One region of the Chryseobacterium sp. SORGH_AS_0447 genome, then DNA from elsewhere that is predicted to be linked to it. Evidence: riboswitches for the same ligand, from Rfam matches in the RefSeq annotation. Region 1 holds a riboswitch; the other holds the start of a gene.

Region 1 (8,257 bases):
TCGTGAATTTAACGGGACTGCCTGGTCGCAGTTGCCGAGCCCTACTACTTCTACCGTAAATTATCAGGCTTCTGCCGTTTCTCCGTCTAATGTTCTGTTTACTTATGCCACTCATAATTCGGGAACGGTTCAGCGTTTTGTAAACGGAGCCTGGGAACAGGTCGGAAATACCGGGTTTTCCGGAGGAGCTGCTTTTGCGGAAATGGTGATCGGCAGCAACAATAAAGTCTATACCTGCAACGTAGCCAGCGGTGTAAAAGTATATGAAAATACAACAACGGCAACGGCTTCAGACAACTGGACCCTCGTGGGCGGAAGTATTGTGGACGCTGCATCATCCAGTGAGCAGTACAATTCGGACCTTGCGATCGATGAGAATAATAACCTGTATGTGGCTTATGTTTCCAACTCTGCCAACGGACAGAAATTAAATGTAAAAAAATTCAATGGGACAGCCTGGGTGCAGGTAGGAAATGCTAACTTTTCCAGTGGCAGGGTACAGCATGTGGCCATTGCCGTTACAGTTACGGGAACACCTTACGTCGTAGCCAGCCGGTGGGAGAATGATGATTTTTCAAAAAATACGGTGTATAAGCTGGACGCTGCTACCCAAACTTGGAGCGCATTCGGAGGCAGTTTTATTTCCGATGGACAGGCTGTTTATAATGACCTCGCTTACGATAAAACCAATAATTATCTGGTATTGGCCTACTCTCAAAGCGGAACAAGAGTGAAAAGAATTTCTCTTACTCCGGCCTGCAACAATACGGATCCTGGTAACAATACGGGAGACCTGGGCTGTGTACGATTCAATTACCGAGGCCAGCAGGTAAGCTATACTACCGTAAGAGCTGCAGATGGAAAAGTATGGCTTCAGCAGAATCTCGGCAGTACACAGACCGCCACATCTTTTGATGATACGAATGCTTACGGAGACCTTTTCCAGTGGGGAAGATGGGATGACGGCCATCAGCTGAGAAACTCTGCCACGACAGCAGCGCCTTCTGCAAATTCACCGGATGGCTTAGCCGGAACCAATGCTTTTGTCATTGGCTCAAGCAGTTCTTCCTGGTGGGCAACAAATGCAACGAGTGATGGGTGGAATGCAGATTCTTCATCCTCGGTAACGTCGGTAAAAGGGGCAGATCCATGTAAAGCGGTAGGTCAGGGCTGGAGACTTCCTACATCAGCAGAATGGGTAACTTTGGTTGGAGCAGAAGGAATCAATAATCCGGCAACGGCCTATGCCAGTTCTCTGAAACTGCCGGCAGGAGGGTACAGAAGCAATACGACCGGAGCTTTTACCTTTGTCGGGCAGCGCGGGTATTTCTGGAGTTCCGACACAGCGAATTCCGGAGGGAAGTATTTATATGTCGGATCCTCAATCGTAACGCCGGCTTCCGGAGGTCCGAGAGGTCAGGGAGAATCAGTAAGATGTATTAAAGATTTCTCTGCACTGGCTACGTCTGACATTGGCCTTGCTGTAAAATCCATCCAGGTATATCCGAACCCGACCAATGGAATTTTAAACGTTAAATCGGATTCATCAATTGAGGCCGTACATATTACAAATGCAGTAGGGCAGAAAATAGAGGCTCAGTTCTCAGGAAACCAGATCAATATGCAGGGAATGCCTAAAGGAATGTATATGATAGAAATAAAATTAAAAGGTCAGCAGCAGGCCATTTCCAAAAAAGTGATTAAGAATTAAATTTTCGTCCATATTTAATTGATTGACAGAAGGCTTTGTAAAAGAAGTCTTCTGTTTTGTTTTAAACCGGTTTTAAATTTAGGTACGGTACGACATTCAGGACCGGATTGCTTTTTAATGATACTAGTATATTCAGTTTTTCCCTATAAGTTTGAGGGCCAATGCGTACTATTCCAATGGCTTAACGATTTTTTTTGATATAGAATGAAAAGGTGATGAAAAATAAATTATCTTTATTCAACTGTACTAAAAAATTAGAAACTATATGAGAAAGTTTTATTCAGGTCTTTTATTGCTGATGGTAGCCTTTGCGTTCGGCCAGATCAGTTATACCATTACACCGAATCCGTTCAATGAAACGAACGCGATTACCTTAACCGTCCCGGGAAATCAGATTGATGAAACAGCCTGGGGCGTTTCGAACAACGCCATTTACATCTGGTCCTGGTCGCTGGATACCAACTACCAGAACAGCCAAGACTGTCCTACCAACGGCAGCTGGAACAATTCCAACGAGGCCAACAGGCTCAGCTATAATGCAGCTACCGATACCTATTCCCTGTCTTTTACCCCCACCACTTTTTACGGGAGAACGGGCATCGGGAGGTTTGGCTTTTTATTAAAAGATAAAACGGGAGCTCACCAGACCTCACCGGATATCTACGTTAATGTCGGAATCTTAAACCTGACCATGACCAATCCTGCGGCAAACAGCTTAACATCCGTTCCGGTAGGGAATTCGATCAACGTTACGGCGACAACAAATGTAAACGCCACTTTCCAGCTGAAAGCCAACGGAATGGTGGTGAATTCTACATCAACACCTTCCACTTCCTATTCCTACAGTTACACCGTAACCCAGGATGCGAATATGGAACTTATTGCAACGGATGCCAATTCAACGGTAAAAAATGCAACATTCACGTTGCAGGTTCCGAGAAATGTGGTTTCACAGGCTATTCCGAGCTGGATCAGGCAGGGGATCAATTACAACCTTACCGATAATACAAAGGTTGGGCTGGCTTTGTATGCTCCATTTAAAAATTTCGTCCACGTGATCGGAAGTTTCAATAACTGGACGGTAAATGATGCGTATCTGATGAAGAGAGACACAACCAATCCGGATTTATACTGGATTGAGCTGAACGGTCTTACGCCACAGCAACTGTATACTTTCCAGTACAGGACCAATGATCTCAGAAAAGTGGCAGATCCTTATTCTCCGCAGATTTTATCTTCTTATGACGATCAGTATATTTCAGCTTCTACCTATCCGAATCTGCCGGCATTCCCTGCTGGGCAGGGCTTTGAAGTTTCTATGTTTAAAACCGGGCAGGCGTCGTATAACTGGCAGGTGACCAATTTCCAGCGTCCTTCCAAAGATAATCTGGTGGTTTATGAATTGTTATTGAGGGATTTTACGCAGGAAAAAAACTGGCAGTCACTGATCAATAAAATTACGTATTTAAAAGGATTAAATATCAACGCGATCGAGCTGATGCCGATCATGGAATTTGAAGGAAACCTGTCATGGGGTTACAATACTTCTTTCCATTACGCATTGGATAAAGCGTATGGGACGCCGGAAAAATTCAAGGAATTCGTAGATGTGTGCCACCAGAACGGAATCGCGGTCATTCTGGATGTTGCTTTCAATCATGCCACCGGGCGTTCACCATTAGCAAGACTTTGGAATATTGATCCGGATGGAGACGGCTACGGAGATATTGCAGCAAACAATCCTTACTTTAATCAGGTTCCTAAACATTCTTACAATGTATTTAATGATTTCAATCATACAAGTGCTTCAACTAAATATTACGTTGAAAGATGCCTTCAGCAATGGCTGACGGAATACCGCATCGACGGTTTCCGTTGGGATTTAACGAAAGGTTTTACCCAGAACTGCTCTGAAAATGATGAAACCTGTACCAATGCTTATCAGCAGGACCGGGTGGATATTTTAAAATATTATGCCGACCGGCAGTGGGCTATTGACCCGAACTCTTACATGATCTTTGAGCATCTGGGAACAGATTCGGAAGAGCAGCAGTGGGCCAATTACAGGATTGCCGAAGGAAAAGGCGTGATGATGTGGAACAACCAGAACGGGCCTTATAACCAGAATGCCATGGGCTATAAGGAAAACAGCAATTACGACAGAATGAACCATTCTCTTCACGGTTTTACCAATATGTCTGGCGTAGGTTATGGAGAGAGCCATGATGAGGAAAGGTTGATGTTCAAAAACCTGGCGTACGGCGCTGTGAACGGAAGCTATGATGTGAAAAACTTAAACACGGCATTGGAGAGAATGAAAACTTTCGGTGCGACATTCTTTACCATTCCGGGTCCGAAAATGATCTGGCAGTTTGGGGAGCTGGGTTATGAATTCAGCATCAACCGATGCCAGGACGGAACAATAAACAACGGATGCCGGACAGACCAGAAACCGATTGCGTTTGCATTGAATTACGATACGAATACCAACAGGAAGGCGGTTTACGATACCTGGGCGAAAATAATCAATTTCAGAAATCTGTATCCGGTTTTCAGATCAAAAACCTATACTATCGAATCCAACAACCTGTCCAACGATCCGAATGGGCTGATTACCCGAATTTACGTATATGATAATCTGTTGACATCAGGAATGAAAAACGTAGTGGTATTGGCAAACTACACGACGGCTGCTCAGAATGTGGTTCCATACTTTCCTTATACCGGGCAGTGGCAGAACCTGATGGATAACTCTGTGATCAACGTAACATCCACAACGGCTCCGATAAACCTTCAGCCGGGCGAGTTCAGGATCCTTGGAAATTATACAACCAATTTATCCACCACCGATGTAAACGCCGAAAACAAGCTTTCTCTTCAGATTGCGGATAACCCGGTGAGAAACGGTCTGGCTAAATTAATTTATCATAAAGCGAAGAATGGGGAAATCTCCATCTACGATATAAGCGGTAGAAAAATGGATTTATTCAAGCTTACCGGTGACAACGGAACCTATGAACTGAAAACAAATTATCCTGCTGGAACCTATCTTGTTCATTTAAAATCAGATACGGGCGTAGCTGTTCAGAAAATGATTGTGAAATAGCTTGTGGATAAGTCTGTAAGTTAATCCGAAAGGAGGTTGCGAAAGTGACCTCCTTTTTGTTTATCCATACTTTATCCCCTGTAAAAGCTATGGTTATCCATGCGGTATTAACGTCTTTTCCATAGGTTTTCCACATCTTTTTCCGCAAAAGAATTTGGGGTTATCCATGTCTTATTAATAGCGTATTCATATGTTATCCATATTTTATTCACAACGGTTAAGATTTTTATTCATATTATTTCCATGCTTACTCATATCGAATCCACAGCTTCCTAAGATGAAATTAACAGGTTATCCACAACTTATTCACAAATGAAAAATTGATAGAAATCAGTAAAAATCATTTAGTTTTTGCTGTTTGAATTTATTAGTCTACCTTTGCGGTAGATTATCAAGAAAGGTGGAGGGATTTGGCCCTGGGAAACCTTAGCAACCTGCATTTCGTTGATGTAAAGGTGCTAATTCCAACCCGGATGGGGGAAGATAAGTGAGTTAATATTCTGTATTATTCCAGCTTCTTGAATGTCTTTTGGAGTTTGTGTTTTTCACAGACGGTTATTAATTATTTTTAAAAGATTATTGTAGAGAATGAAGAAGCTCAGCGCAAGTATACTGCTATTAACGGTTGGATTTTTATCGGCACAGGAACAGGAGCAGGAAAAAAAGATTGAAGATGTTGTTATCGTAGGGAGCAGGAATGCCAGGAGAACCAAACTGGAAACGCCCGCTCCGGTAGACATCATTAACATCGAAAAAATACAAAAATCTTCACCCCAGATTACGGTTCAGGATCTGTTGAATTATGTGATTCCGTCTTTCAACGCAGTTCGCCAGTCGGCTTCGGACGGTACCGAACACATCGATCCCGTAACGCTGAGGGGAATGGGTCCGGATCAGGTCCTGGTTTTGGTAAATGGAAAAAGACGGCATACTACCTCTTTGGTAAATTATCAGAATACGGTGGGGAATGGTTCTGTAGGAACCGATTTAAGCACGATTCCCATTATTGCGATCGACAGGATCGAGGTGTTGAGAGATGGTGCTGCCGCACAATACGGCTCTGACGCAATTGCCGGGGTAGTTAACATTATTCTTAAAAAAGATTTAGGAGGAACGGGAAGCCTTACTTACGGGATTTCCGGTCGTAATGATGGGGAAACATACCAGGCAGGCGCAAATTATGGAACTTCGCTGGGGAAAAAAGACGGCTACATCAGCTTGTCCCTCCAGTTGAACCATAGGGGAAAGACAACGAGAACGCAAAATCATAACCTTGATATTTTCGGAGATAATTTTGCTTACGATTTTGCGGCCGATCCTGCTGCTGCAAGGGCTGCGGATGATGCAGTTATTCAGCAGAGGGGATTAACCCGCGACGATTTCAATTTTCAGATCGGGGATGCTAAGATCAGGCAGGCTCAGATGTTTTTTAATTCCGAATATCCTTTTAATGATCATCTCAAGCTTTATTCTTTCGGAGGATTCAGTATTAAAGAAGGGCAGGGCTTTGGTTTCAGAAGGTTGCCTAGCGAAACTTCAAACAATGTATATTCTATTTATCCAAACGGTTTTCAGCCGGTTCTGGGATCAAAAGTATACGATATTTCTTATGCGGTTGGAACGAAGTACAATAAAAATGACTGGTTTTTTGATCTCAGCAATACGTTCGGAAGCAATACGTTTAATTATGATGTAAGCCATACGGTGAATGCTTCTTTAGGAGCAAATTCTCCCACCAGTTTTTATGCGGGGGCACACAGCTTTCTTCAGAATACAGTCAATCTGGATATTTCAAAAAATATTAAAAACTTCAACGTGGCCTTCGGGGGTGAATTCAGGTTTGAGCAGTACGATATTAAATCCGGAGAGGAGGCGTCTTATCTGAGATACGATATTTATGGCAACCCTGTGACTGCTAATACAGATCCGAATACGGTATCCGGAGCTGGAGGATCCCAGTCATTTATAGGGTTTTCTCCACAGAATGCATTATCAAAATCAAGGCATTCCGTAGCAGCTTATGCGGATCTTTCTTATGATCTGGATAAAAAGCTGAATGTAGACCTGGCCGGAAGATTCGAAAATTATTCGGATTTTGGAAGTACCCTGAATGGAAAGCTGGCGGTGAGGTATGAATTTGTTAAAAATTATGCCATCCGTGCAGCGGTTGGAACAGGCTTCCGGGCACCTTCGCTTCAGCAGCAGTATTTTAATAATTCCTATGCGGATATTTCCACAACCGGAAATTCAATCGTTACCAAAGGCATCTTCAATAATGACAGTGAGGCAGCAAGAGCACTTGGCTTCGACCGGTTAAAGCAGGAAACTTCTGTGAATGGAAGTGCCGGATTCACCTTGAGGCCGGTCAGCCGACTTTTGATTACTCTGGACGGATATCTCATAAAAGTAAAAGACCGGATTGTGATCACGAGTAATATTACTGATGACCGGCTGGCGGTTTACGGGGTCGAAAGCGGGAGGTTTTTTGCCAATGCTATTGATACGGAAACCAAAGGGGTTGATTTGGTGGTTGCTTATGACTGGAGGCTGGGAGGCGGTAATCTGAACATCAACCTGGCCGGAAATTATACCGAAACAAAAATTACGGATTTCCATTTTCCGGAAAATTTGCAGACTCCGCAGAATGAATTTTTCGGCCCCGATCAGATCAACATTATCGAAAGCCTGTCCCCGAAAACAAAAGCAACCTTGGGGCTAAACTACGGCATCGGGAAATTTAATTTTCTGGTGAGAAATACGTACTTCGGAAAAGTAATACGGGACGGTTATCCTTTCGGCGGCGTACAGGAGTTTGCCCCAAAAGTTGTAACGGATGTGAGTGTGGGCTATGATTTTACAAAAAACATCAACTTAACTGTGGGGGCCAACAATGTTTTTGATGTTTTCCCGGATCTTCAGATTTATGAAAATTCATACTACGGGGTTTTCAAATATGCTCCGGTCCAGATGGGAACATTTGGCAATTATTTCTTCGGAAGGCTTAATTTTACATTTTAATTAATGGATTCTACCTCACATCAGATCGGCTGGAAAACGGCAGTGGCCATTGTGGTTTCAAACATGATCGGCACCGGTATTTTTACCACGCTGGGTTTTCAGCTTACCGATATTACCAATACGTACAGCATCTTGCTCCTTTGGGTGATCGGAGGAATTCTGGCGTTGTTCGGTGCTTTTTGCTACGCCGAGCTGGGCTCGCATTTCAAAGGAAACGGCGGGGATTTCATCTACCTGAAAGAAACCTATCACCCGCTTTTGGGCTATCTGGTAAGCTGGATTTCCCTGATCATCGGGTTTTCTTCTCCGGTAGCCCTCGCGGCGCTGGCGATGTCAAAGTACCTTTCTGCTTTTGATTTCTCTTTCGGGAACGGTTTTGCGATCGGAATTATTTTTCTGGTTTCGCTGTTCTTGTCATTCAG
Region 2 (8,257 bases), 3.7 Mb from region 1:
AAAACTCCAGATCCAACACCTCAATCGCGGGATTGGTAGGCGTTTCCAGGTATAGGATTTTCGTGTTTGGCTGAATGTACTTTTCAACATTTTCGGCATCTTCCGCTTTGAAGTAGGTGGTTTCAATATTCCATTTCGGGAAATACTTGGTGAACAAGGTGTGCGTAGAACCGAAAACCGACTGGCAGCTTACGATATGATCGCCCGCGTTCAGGAGGGTGGCAAACGTTGAATAAATCGCAGCCATTCCTGTCGCAAAAGCATAACCTGCTTCAGCACCTTCCATTTTTGTTATTTTATCGGTGAATTCCGTTACGTTTGGATTAGAGAAACGGCTGTATAAATTTTTTGGCTTTTCCTCCGCAAAACTCGCCCGCATATCTTCCGCATCTTCAAATACGAAGCTTGACGTAAGAAAAAGCGGCGTCGAATGCTCATCAAACGGGGTTCTCTCCGTTTGGGTTCTTATGGCAAGGGTTTCAAAATTTTCCATACTCTATTTATTTTACCAATGGAACAGTGTATCAATGGAACAATTCAATATCATGACTGATTCGGCATGCCAATTAAATCAGCGGTAAATTGCTACATTTTTAAATTGCTACACTATTGCATTGCTCTATTGTTACATTATTTTATTTCGTTTCACTGACTCTTAAAATGTCTCCGAATACCCCTCTTGCGGTTACTTTCGCTCCGGCTCCGGCTCCCATGATCACGATCGGGTTTTCGCCGTAACTTTCAGTATAGATTTCGAAGATGGAATCAGATCCTTTTAATTGGCCTAAAGCCGAGCCAGCAGGAACAGAAATCAGATTTACATCCAGTTCCCCTTTATCTTTCTGAAGGTCTCCGTGAAGATCTCCTACATATCTCAGAACATGGCCCGGTGCCTGGTTTTCTTTGATTTTCTGATACTCTTCATCCAGTTCCTCCAATCTGGAAAGGAATTCTGATTTTGAGATATCCAGCAGGCTTTCAGGAACAAGATTCTGGATTTTGATGTCATTGAATTCATTGATCAGGTCGAGTTCTCGTGCCAGGATGAGCAGCTTTCGGGCAACATCGTTTCCGGACAGATCTTCTCTGGGATCAGGTTCGGTATATCCTTTCTCCAATGCCTCAGTGATGATGGTGGAAAACTTTTCGTCTCTCAAAGAAAAATTATTAAAGACGTAGCTTAATGTTCCGGAGAACACCCCTTTGATTCTTGTGATATTTTCTCCTGAAAGATGAAGAAGCTTGATGGTATCAATTAAAGGCAAACCGGCTCCCACATTGGTTTCATAGAGGTAACGTCTGTTATTCTTATTTAATGTATATCTCAGTTTACGGTATTCCTCAATCGGAAGGGTGTTGAAGATTTTGTTCGATGACACCAGATCAAACCCGTTTTCGGCCAATGCATGATAATTGTGCACAAAATCTTTACTCGCTGTATTATCTACAACAATTAAGTTTTCCAGCTGATTTTCTTTTGAGAACCGGATGAGCTCCTGAACGTTCGACGGATTTTTCGCCGTCTCTACCTCATCTGTCCAGTTTGCACTGAAGCCTTTTTTGTTAAAAGCTATTTTTTTGGAATTGGCAACGGCTACCACTTTAAGATCAATCTTTTTACGCCTTCTGATTTCTTCTGAAGATTCCAGGACCTGCTCTATTAAAGTTTTTCCGACATTTCCATGACCGATGATGGCCAAATGCACGGTTTTCGGTTTTTTGGAAATTTCAGATTCGATAATGTTTTTTGCTTTTTCATCCTGAGAGGAGGTTACAACAATGTTTACCCTTTTTTCCGCTGCAATCTGGTTAAGGAGCAATGGAAAGACATTGTTCCGTGCCAACTCTGCCAATACTTTGTTGAAATCTTCAGCCACAAAGCCAATAACCGATACATTATTTATGCTGTAGATCTGGGATACTTTCCCTGATTTTCTTTCTGCCTCAAATTCGTCAATCAGGCAATTCACCGCTTTTTCAGAATCGCTTTCCTGTACGAGGATGGAAATTCCGTTTTCGATAGCCTGCTGGGAAATGACTCCCACACTGATTCTCGCTAAGGTCAGCGCCTTAAAAATCCGTCCGTCGATTCCGATTTCGCCTAAGAAATCTTCTCCTTCAAATTTGATGATGGACCTGTTTTTCAAAAATTTTATTTCGTTTGCATTATTCTTCATCGTCTACAAAATATTTTTAATGATCGTATTTAATTGTTCGTATTCCATTAAGAAGGCATCGTGCCCATGTATTGACTGTATTTCATGATAGGAAACCTGATCCTTATGCTCTTTTAACTTGTGATAGCACATTCGAATTTCAGAGGACGGAAAAAAAAGGTCCGTGTTTACTGAAACCAGATGAATCCGGGCTTTAATGTCTTTCAAACGGGATTCCTCGGCATTAATATTCATCAGCAAATGATTCATTAATTTATAAGATTTCAAACTAAATCTTTCGTTTAAGGCATTTCCGTGATAAACCAGCCAGTCCTCAGATTCAAGTCTCTGCTTTTCCTGACTGTATTTATTTCTGAACCTTTCATTTAACGATTCCGATGTACGGTAACACAGCATCGCATGGATCCGGGCTTTTTGCAGGGGCTGGTCTTCCTGATTCAGTAAAAATTTCTGAACGAGACACTGTGCATGAAGCCAGTCGTGGGTTTTGAAATCACAGGCAATGGGAATAAAGATCTCAGCAAGTCCTGGATTTTTAACGAGCATTTCCCAGCCGATTCCTCCTCCCAGCGAGCCTCCGATAATAGCATATAATTTTTTGATCTGTAAAATTTCGATCCCTTTCAAGAAGATGTTGGCAATATCTGAAGGGGTAAAATCTTCATATTCATCAATAAAAAAATCATCGTAGCCGTTTCCGGGAATATTGAAACACAGAACCGTATACTGATCCGTACCGATCACCTGATGATTTCCGATCAGCTTTTTCCACCACCCTCTTTCTCCGGAAACTTCCGAATTTCCGGTGAGTGCATGATTAACCAAAATAACAGGTGCAGAAAACAGTTCTTTTCCGAAAAGCTGATAGCTTAACGGAATATCGTATTCCCTGCCGGAATTTGTGCGATACGAAAAGGTAATATGTTTAAGTTCTGTTTTCAATTCTATTATTTTAATACAATTGAAAATGCCACAGGAAATGGCTGAAAGAACTTCAGTAAGTTATCTGTCCAAAAATAATTCTGGTAGAACGTAGCACCTTCATTGCTTGCGCAAAGGGTTGCTAAGGTTTCACAGGGTCTAATCCCTCAACCTTTCTTGATAACATTTTCAATATTTGAATGAACGAATGGTGCAAAGATAGAACTTTTCTTTTAAATATTTATAAAAATTTTATTTAACATTGCAACACCCGTCAACAGAAGGCTTCCGGAGAAATATTAAAGATAATTTAAATGATAAGGGTTGGAATTTTTTTCAAAAAAAACTACCTTCGTAAGGAAACCGTTGAAAATATGATTGCAGAAAAACAAAGATTACAGGACAGCAACTGGAAAAACTGGGGACCTTATGTAAGCAACCGGCAGTGGGGAAATGTACGTGAAGATTACAGTCCCAACGGCGATGCATGGAATTTCGCCAATCATAACAATGCAGAAAGCTATGCGTACCGGTGGGGAGAAGAAGGAATTGCCGGAATCTCCGACGCCAAGCAGATTTTCTGTTTTGCCCTTTCATTCTGGAACAAGAAAGACAAAATTGTAAAAGAACGGTTCTTCGGACTCAGCAATCCTCAGGGAAATCATGGAGAAGATATTAAGGAAATATTTTATTACCTGGATAATACACCTACCCATAGTTATATGAAGATGGTGTATAAATATCCCATCAATGAGTTCCCGTATGATGAGATCCGTTCCGAAAATGCCAGACGGAGCAAAAAGCAGCCTGAGTATGAAATCTTCGATACTGGAATTTTCGATAAAGATGAATATTTCGATATTTTTATTGAATATGCCAAGGCAGACCATAATGATTTTTTAGTCCGGGTTACGGTATGCAACCGAAGCCAGATCGATGCCCCGATTGTTGTGGTACCAACGGTTTGGTTCAGAAATAACTGGAAATGGGGTTACAATACATATAAAGGCCAGACGAATGCTTCGCATGAAGGCTGCATCAATATCGATCATGACAGTATCGGAATTAAAAAGTTTTATTCGAGGGACATGAATGCAGAAAGTGTTTTCTGTGAAAATGAAACGAATAATCCGAAACTTTACGGAGCGCCTTATCCGGGAAACACCTATTTTAAGGATGGAATCAACGACTATATTATTTACGGAAGCAATACCGTAAATCCTGAAAAAAGAGGCACAAAAGCTTCTTTCCTGATTGATGAAATCGTTGGTGCAGGGCAGTCGGAAACTTTTGATTTCAGATTGTCGCCATATGATCTGGATGAACCTTTTGAGGATTTTGATGAGATTTTCAATATTCGGATTACAGAAGCTCAGGAATTTTATGATGAAATCCAGAGTGATGTGACGGACAGTGATGAAAGAAATGTACAGCGACAAGCGTTTGCCGGACTTCTCTGGAACAAGCAGTTCTACCATTACAATGTAGGAAAATGGCTGAAAGGCGATCCTAATTTTGTAGCTCCAAGGGATTTTAATCATTATGTAAGAAATACGGAATGGAACCACCTTCACAATAAAGACATTATTTCAATGCCCGATAAATGGGAATATCCGTGGTATGCAACCTGGGACCTTGCTTTCCATTGTGTACCGTTAGCCCTCATTGATGCGGAATTTGCCAAAGGACAGCTTCTTTTATTAACAAAGGAATGGTATATGCACCCGAACGGGCAGCTTCCCGCTTACGAATGGAACCTGAGCGATGTAAATCCGCCGGTACATGCCTGGTCCTGCTTCAGGGTTTTTAAAATTGATGAAAAACAGAACGGGAAGGCTGATCTTTTATTTTTGGAAAAAGTTTTCCAGAAATTACTTCTGAATTTTACCTGGTGGGTTAACCGGAAAGATAAAAACGGCAAAAATATTTTCGGCGGAGGTTTCCTCGGACTCGATAACATCGGGGCTTTTGACCGGAATATGGTCTTAAAAGACGGTCAGCATCTCGAACAGGCCGATGGTACCAGCTGGATGGCAATGTACGCACTGAATATGATGCGGATCGCCATGGAACTTGCCCAATATTATCAGGTCTATGAAGATATGGCCATTAAATTTTTTGAGCATTACCTCTATATTGCCGAGGCTATGGAAAACCTGGGTGACGGAACGAAAGGACTCTGGAATGAAGAGGACGGATTTTTCTATGATGTCCTACAGCTTGGCAACGGCGACAGTGCTTCGCTAAGACTGAGAAGTATCGTTGGATTGATTCCGATGTTTGCGGTGGAAATCATTGATCATCATCTGCTTGATAAAATGCCGAATTTTGTAGAAAGAATGGAGTGGGTACTGAAAAACAAGCCGGAACTTACCAAGCTGGTATCGCACTGGGAAGAGGAAGGCCACGGGAGAAAACATCTAATGAGTATTCTCCGCAAAACTAGGCTGACCAAAGTTCTATCCCGGATGCTGGATGAAAAGGAATTCCTAAGCCGATACGGAATCCGTGCCATGTCGAAAGTCTATGAAGAAAACCCATTTAAGTTTTCTGTACACGGAACTGAAAATGTGGTCTACTACACGCCTGCGGAAAGTGACAGCCGCATGTTCGGCGGAAACAGCAACTGGAGAGGACCGATCTGGTTCCCTATTAATTTCCTGATTGTAGAAAGCTTGCAGCGATTCCATTTTTATTACGGAAACAGCTTAAAGGTGGAACTGCCTACCGGAAGCCATGAAATGAAAAATCTGGATGAGGTAGCCCAGGATATCAGCAACCGGCTGTGTTCTATTTTCCTGAAGGATGAGGTAGGACAAAGACCCTTTAATGGAGGAAATCCTAAGTTCAATTATGATGAGAACTTTAGAGATTATATTACTTTTTTTGAGTATTTCCACGGGGACAACGGCCGGGGCGTCGGTGCCTCCCATCAGACAGGTTGGACGGCTACTGTCGCCAAGCTTCTGAAACCAAGACAAAATTGAACATAAGACCTTATTTATATGAAAGCCTTCTATTTCCGGAAGGCTTTTTTATTGTGGTATATGTTATTACCGTGGATGAATACATAGGGATTTAATAGTTAATATCTATTAAAAATAGCATTTTCAATACATTTTATCTTATTTATAAAAAAAATTAATATCAAAACCTTCTATAAGATGAATTTTTGATATCAAATCCCTATATTAGCAACGAAAAAATAAAAATCATTTATGAAAGGAAAACTACTCTCTTTTACCGGGCTTATTCTAGCCGGTATGTTTACGAATCAATTGCATGCACAGAACTATCAGCCTTTAGCTGTTCAAAGCGGTTTTAATGCGGATGTAATTGCGAATGGAGTCGGACCATCCGCTTCCTCTACCAATAATGATGTAGATGGTGCAAGTTATGCATTTGTTTCCCGAGATTTTAAGTTAACAGCAAGCAGTACGGCACTTACTTATGGGCTTCCGGTAAATGGAATTATCAACTCTGCCGTAGCCTCAACCTCCGGACTTACTTATCAATTGGGATCTTACAGTGCCAATAATTCTTTAAGACTTCAAAATGCAGGTGACACCGGAACTTTACAATTTTCGAATCCTCTATCCGCAACTGTAGTCTATATGCTGGCAACAGGCGGAAGCGGCCCCTGTACGGTAGACGCCACTGTTAATTTTACAGATAATACTTCACAAACATTTACTGGTGTCGCTATTTCTGACTGGTACGGCGGAAGCAATTATGCCATCCAAGGGATCGGGAGAATAAAGAAGACCAATGATAATCTTGAGTCGGGTTCCGGAACCGATCCCAGACTGTATCAGCTTCCTTTAGCAATTGACGCAGCCAACCAGTCCAAAACTGTAAAAAGTGTAACCGTTGCCAAAACAGGAACAGGAGGAATCCCTAATATCTTTGGTTTTGCAGTAAATGTTTACAATTCCTGTGCAATGCCGACTAGTGTAACTGCTACGACTACTATGAATGGCGCCTCTGTATCCTGGACTGCACCAGCCAGTGCCCCTTCTGCAGGATATCAATATTATCTTAGTACTTCTTCTACAGCTCCTACGGCAACAACCACTCCTACAGCAAGTGTAGCATCAGGAACTTCTGTCACGCTGAATAGTTTAACTACTGGACAGACTTATTACTTCTGGGTAAGATCAAACTGCGGAGGTTCTTCACAAAGCTACTGGACCATGACCCAGTTCACGCCGGGACAATTAACAGCAACTTATACTACAGGTGATATCAGTAGTGATTATGCGAGTTCAGAGCCAAGCGCAACAACAAGCATCGCTTGTTCAGGAACTGTATCCGTAAGTATTCCTGCAGGTTATAAAATAGCATCTACAAAGGTTAAGTACCAAATGACTTCCACCAACCTTGCTTACATGGAAGAGCAGAGAAGTATATTGGTCTGTACAACAAATAATACCCCTGAATCATCTACGTCTTCCGGGACAGGATCTCAGCAAGGTACCTACACATATGAAAGATCCGGATTAAACATTGCCAATAACCTTACCGGTACTGTAAATTTTCAATTAAGAGCGTGGAGAATGTGGGGTAATGAAAGTGCGGGTTGTGATGCATCTTATACAAAAGTAGACAACGGAACCTATACAGTAACCGTTACCTTACAGCCGGCTTCAGCTTTGGCAACCAATGAAGTAAGCACGAAAGGAAGTGAAAGAATCGCTTATCCGAATCCATTCGCGGATACCCTTTATCTTGAGAAAGCGGAAAATGTGAAAAAAGCGGTATTGACAGATCCTTCGGGAGTTGTGGTTACCACTGTTGAAAACCCTTCTTCTGCATTATTCTTGGGCGGAATAAAATCAGGAATGTATATTCTTACCCTAACCATGAAAGATGGTTCTGTGAAGAGTATGAAAACGATTAAAAAATAAATAGTTTACACATTCATACTAAAAAACCCCGGTCGGAATATATTCTGACCGGGGTTTTGTTTTATTTAATTTAAAATTTATGCTTCTGCAATTTCTCCGTTGACGAAAACTTCGTATCCGATTTCTACATTCGGTTCCAGTGTTTTGGAAACCGAGCAGTATTTTTCAAAGGAAAGCTGAGCCGCTTTGTAGGCTTTCTTAGGATCGATATTCCCTTCCAGAAGAAATTTTACTTTGATGGATTTAAAAGGT

What was found. A riboswitch is a leader RNA that binds a small molecule or an ion and turns the genes downstream of it on or off. The one in region 1 is predicted to bind S-adenosylmethionine.
Region 2: another riboswitch for S-adenosylmethionine. It lies ahead of QE422_RS20040 (alpha/beta fold hydrolase); the one in region 1 lies ahead of QE422_RS03120 (TonB-dependent siderophore receptor).

Annotation. Positions count from the first base shown of each region.
Region 1 covers NZ_JAUTAR010000001.1:636,471-644,727, forward strand. The annotation lists gene QE422_RS03110 (T9SS type A sorting domain-containing protein) at 1-1,711, shown strand, start outside; gene QE422_RS03115 (alpha-amylase family glycosyl hydrolase) at 1,977-4,817, shown strand; SAM riboswitch class I at 5,203-5,307, shown strand; gene QE422_RS03120 (TonB-dependent siderophore receptor) at 5,406-7,835, shown strand; gene QE422_RS03125 (APC family permease) at 7,839-8,257, shown strand, end outside.
Region 2 covers NZ_JAUTAR010000001.1:4,312,651-4,320,907, forward strand. The annotation lists gene QE422_RS19635 (O-succinylhomoserine sulfhydrylase) at 1-493, opposite strand, end outside; gene QE422_RS20035 (homoserine dehydrogenase) at 636-2,177, opposite strand; gene QE422_RS20040 (alpha/beta fold hydrolase) at 2,181-3,119, opposite strand; SAM riboswitch class I at 3,177-3,285, opposite strand; gene QE422_RS19645 (glucosidase) at 3,473-6,085, shown strand; gene QE422_RS19650 (T9SS type A sorting domain-containing protein) at 6,317-8,005, shown strand; gene QE422_RS19655 (OsmC family protein) at 8,083-8,257, opposite strand, start outside.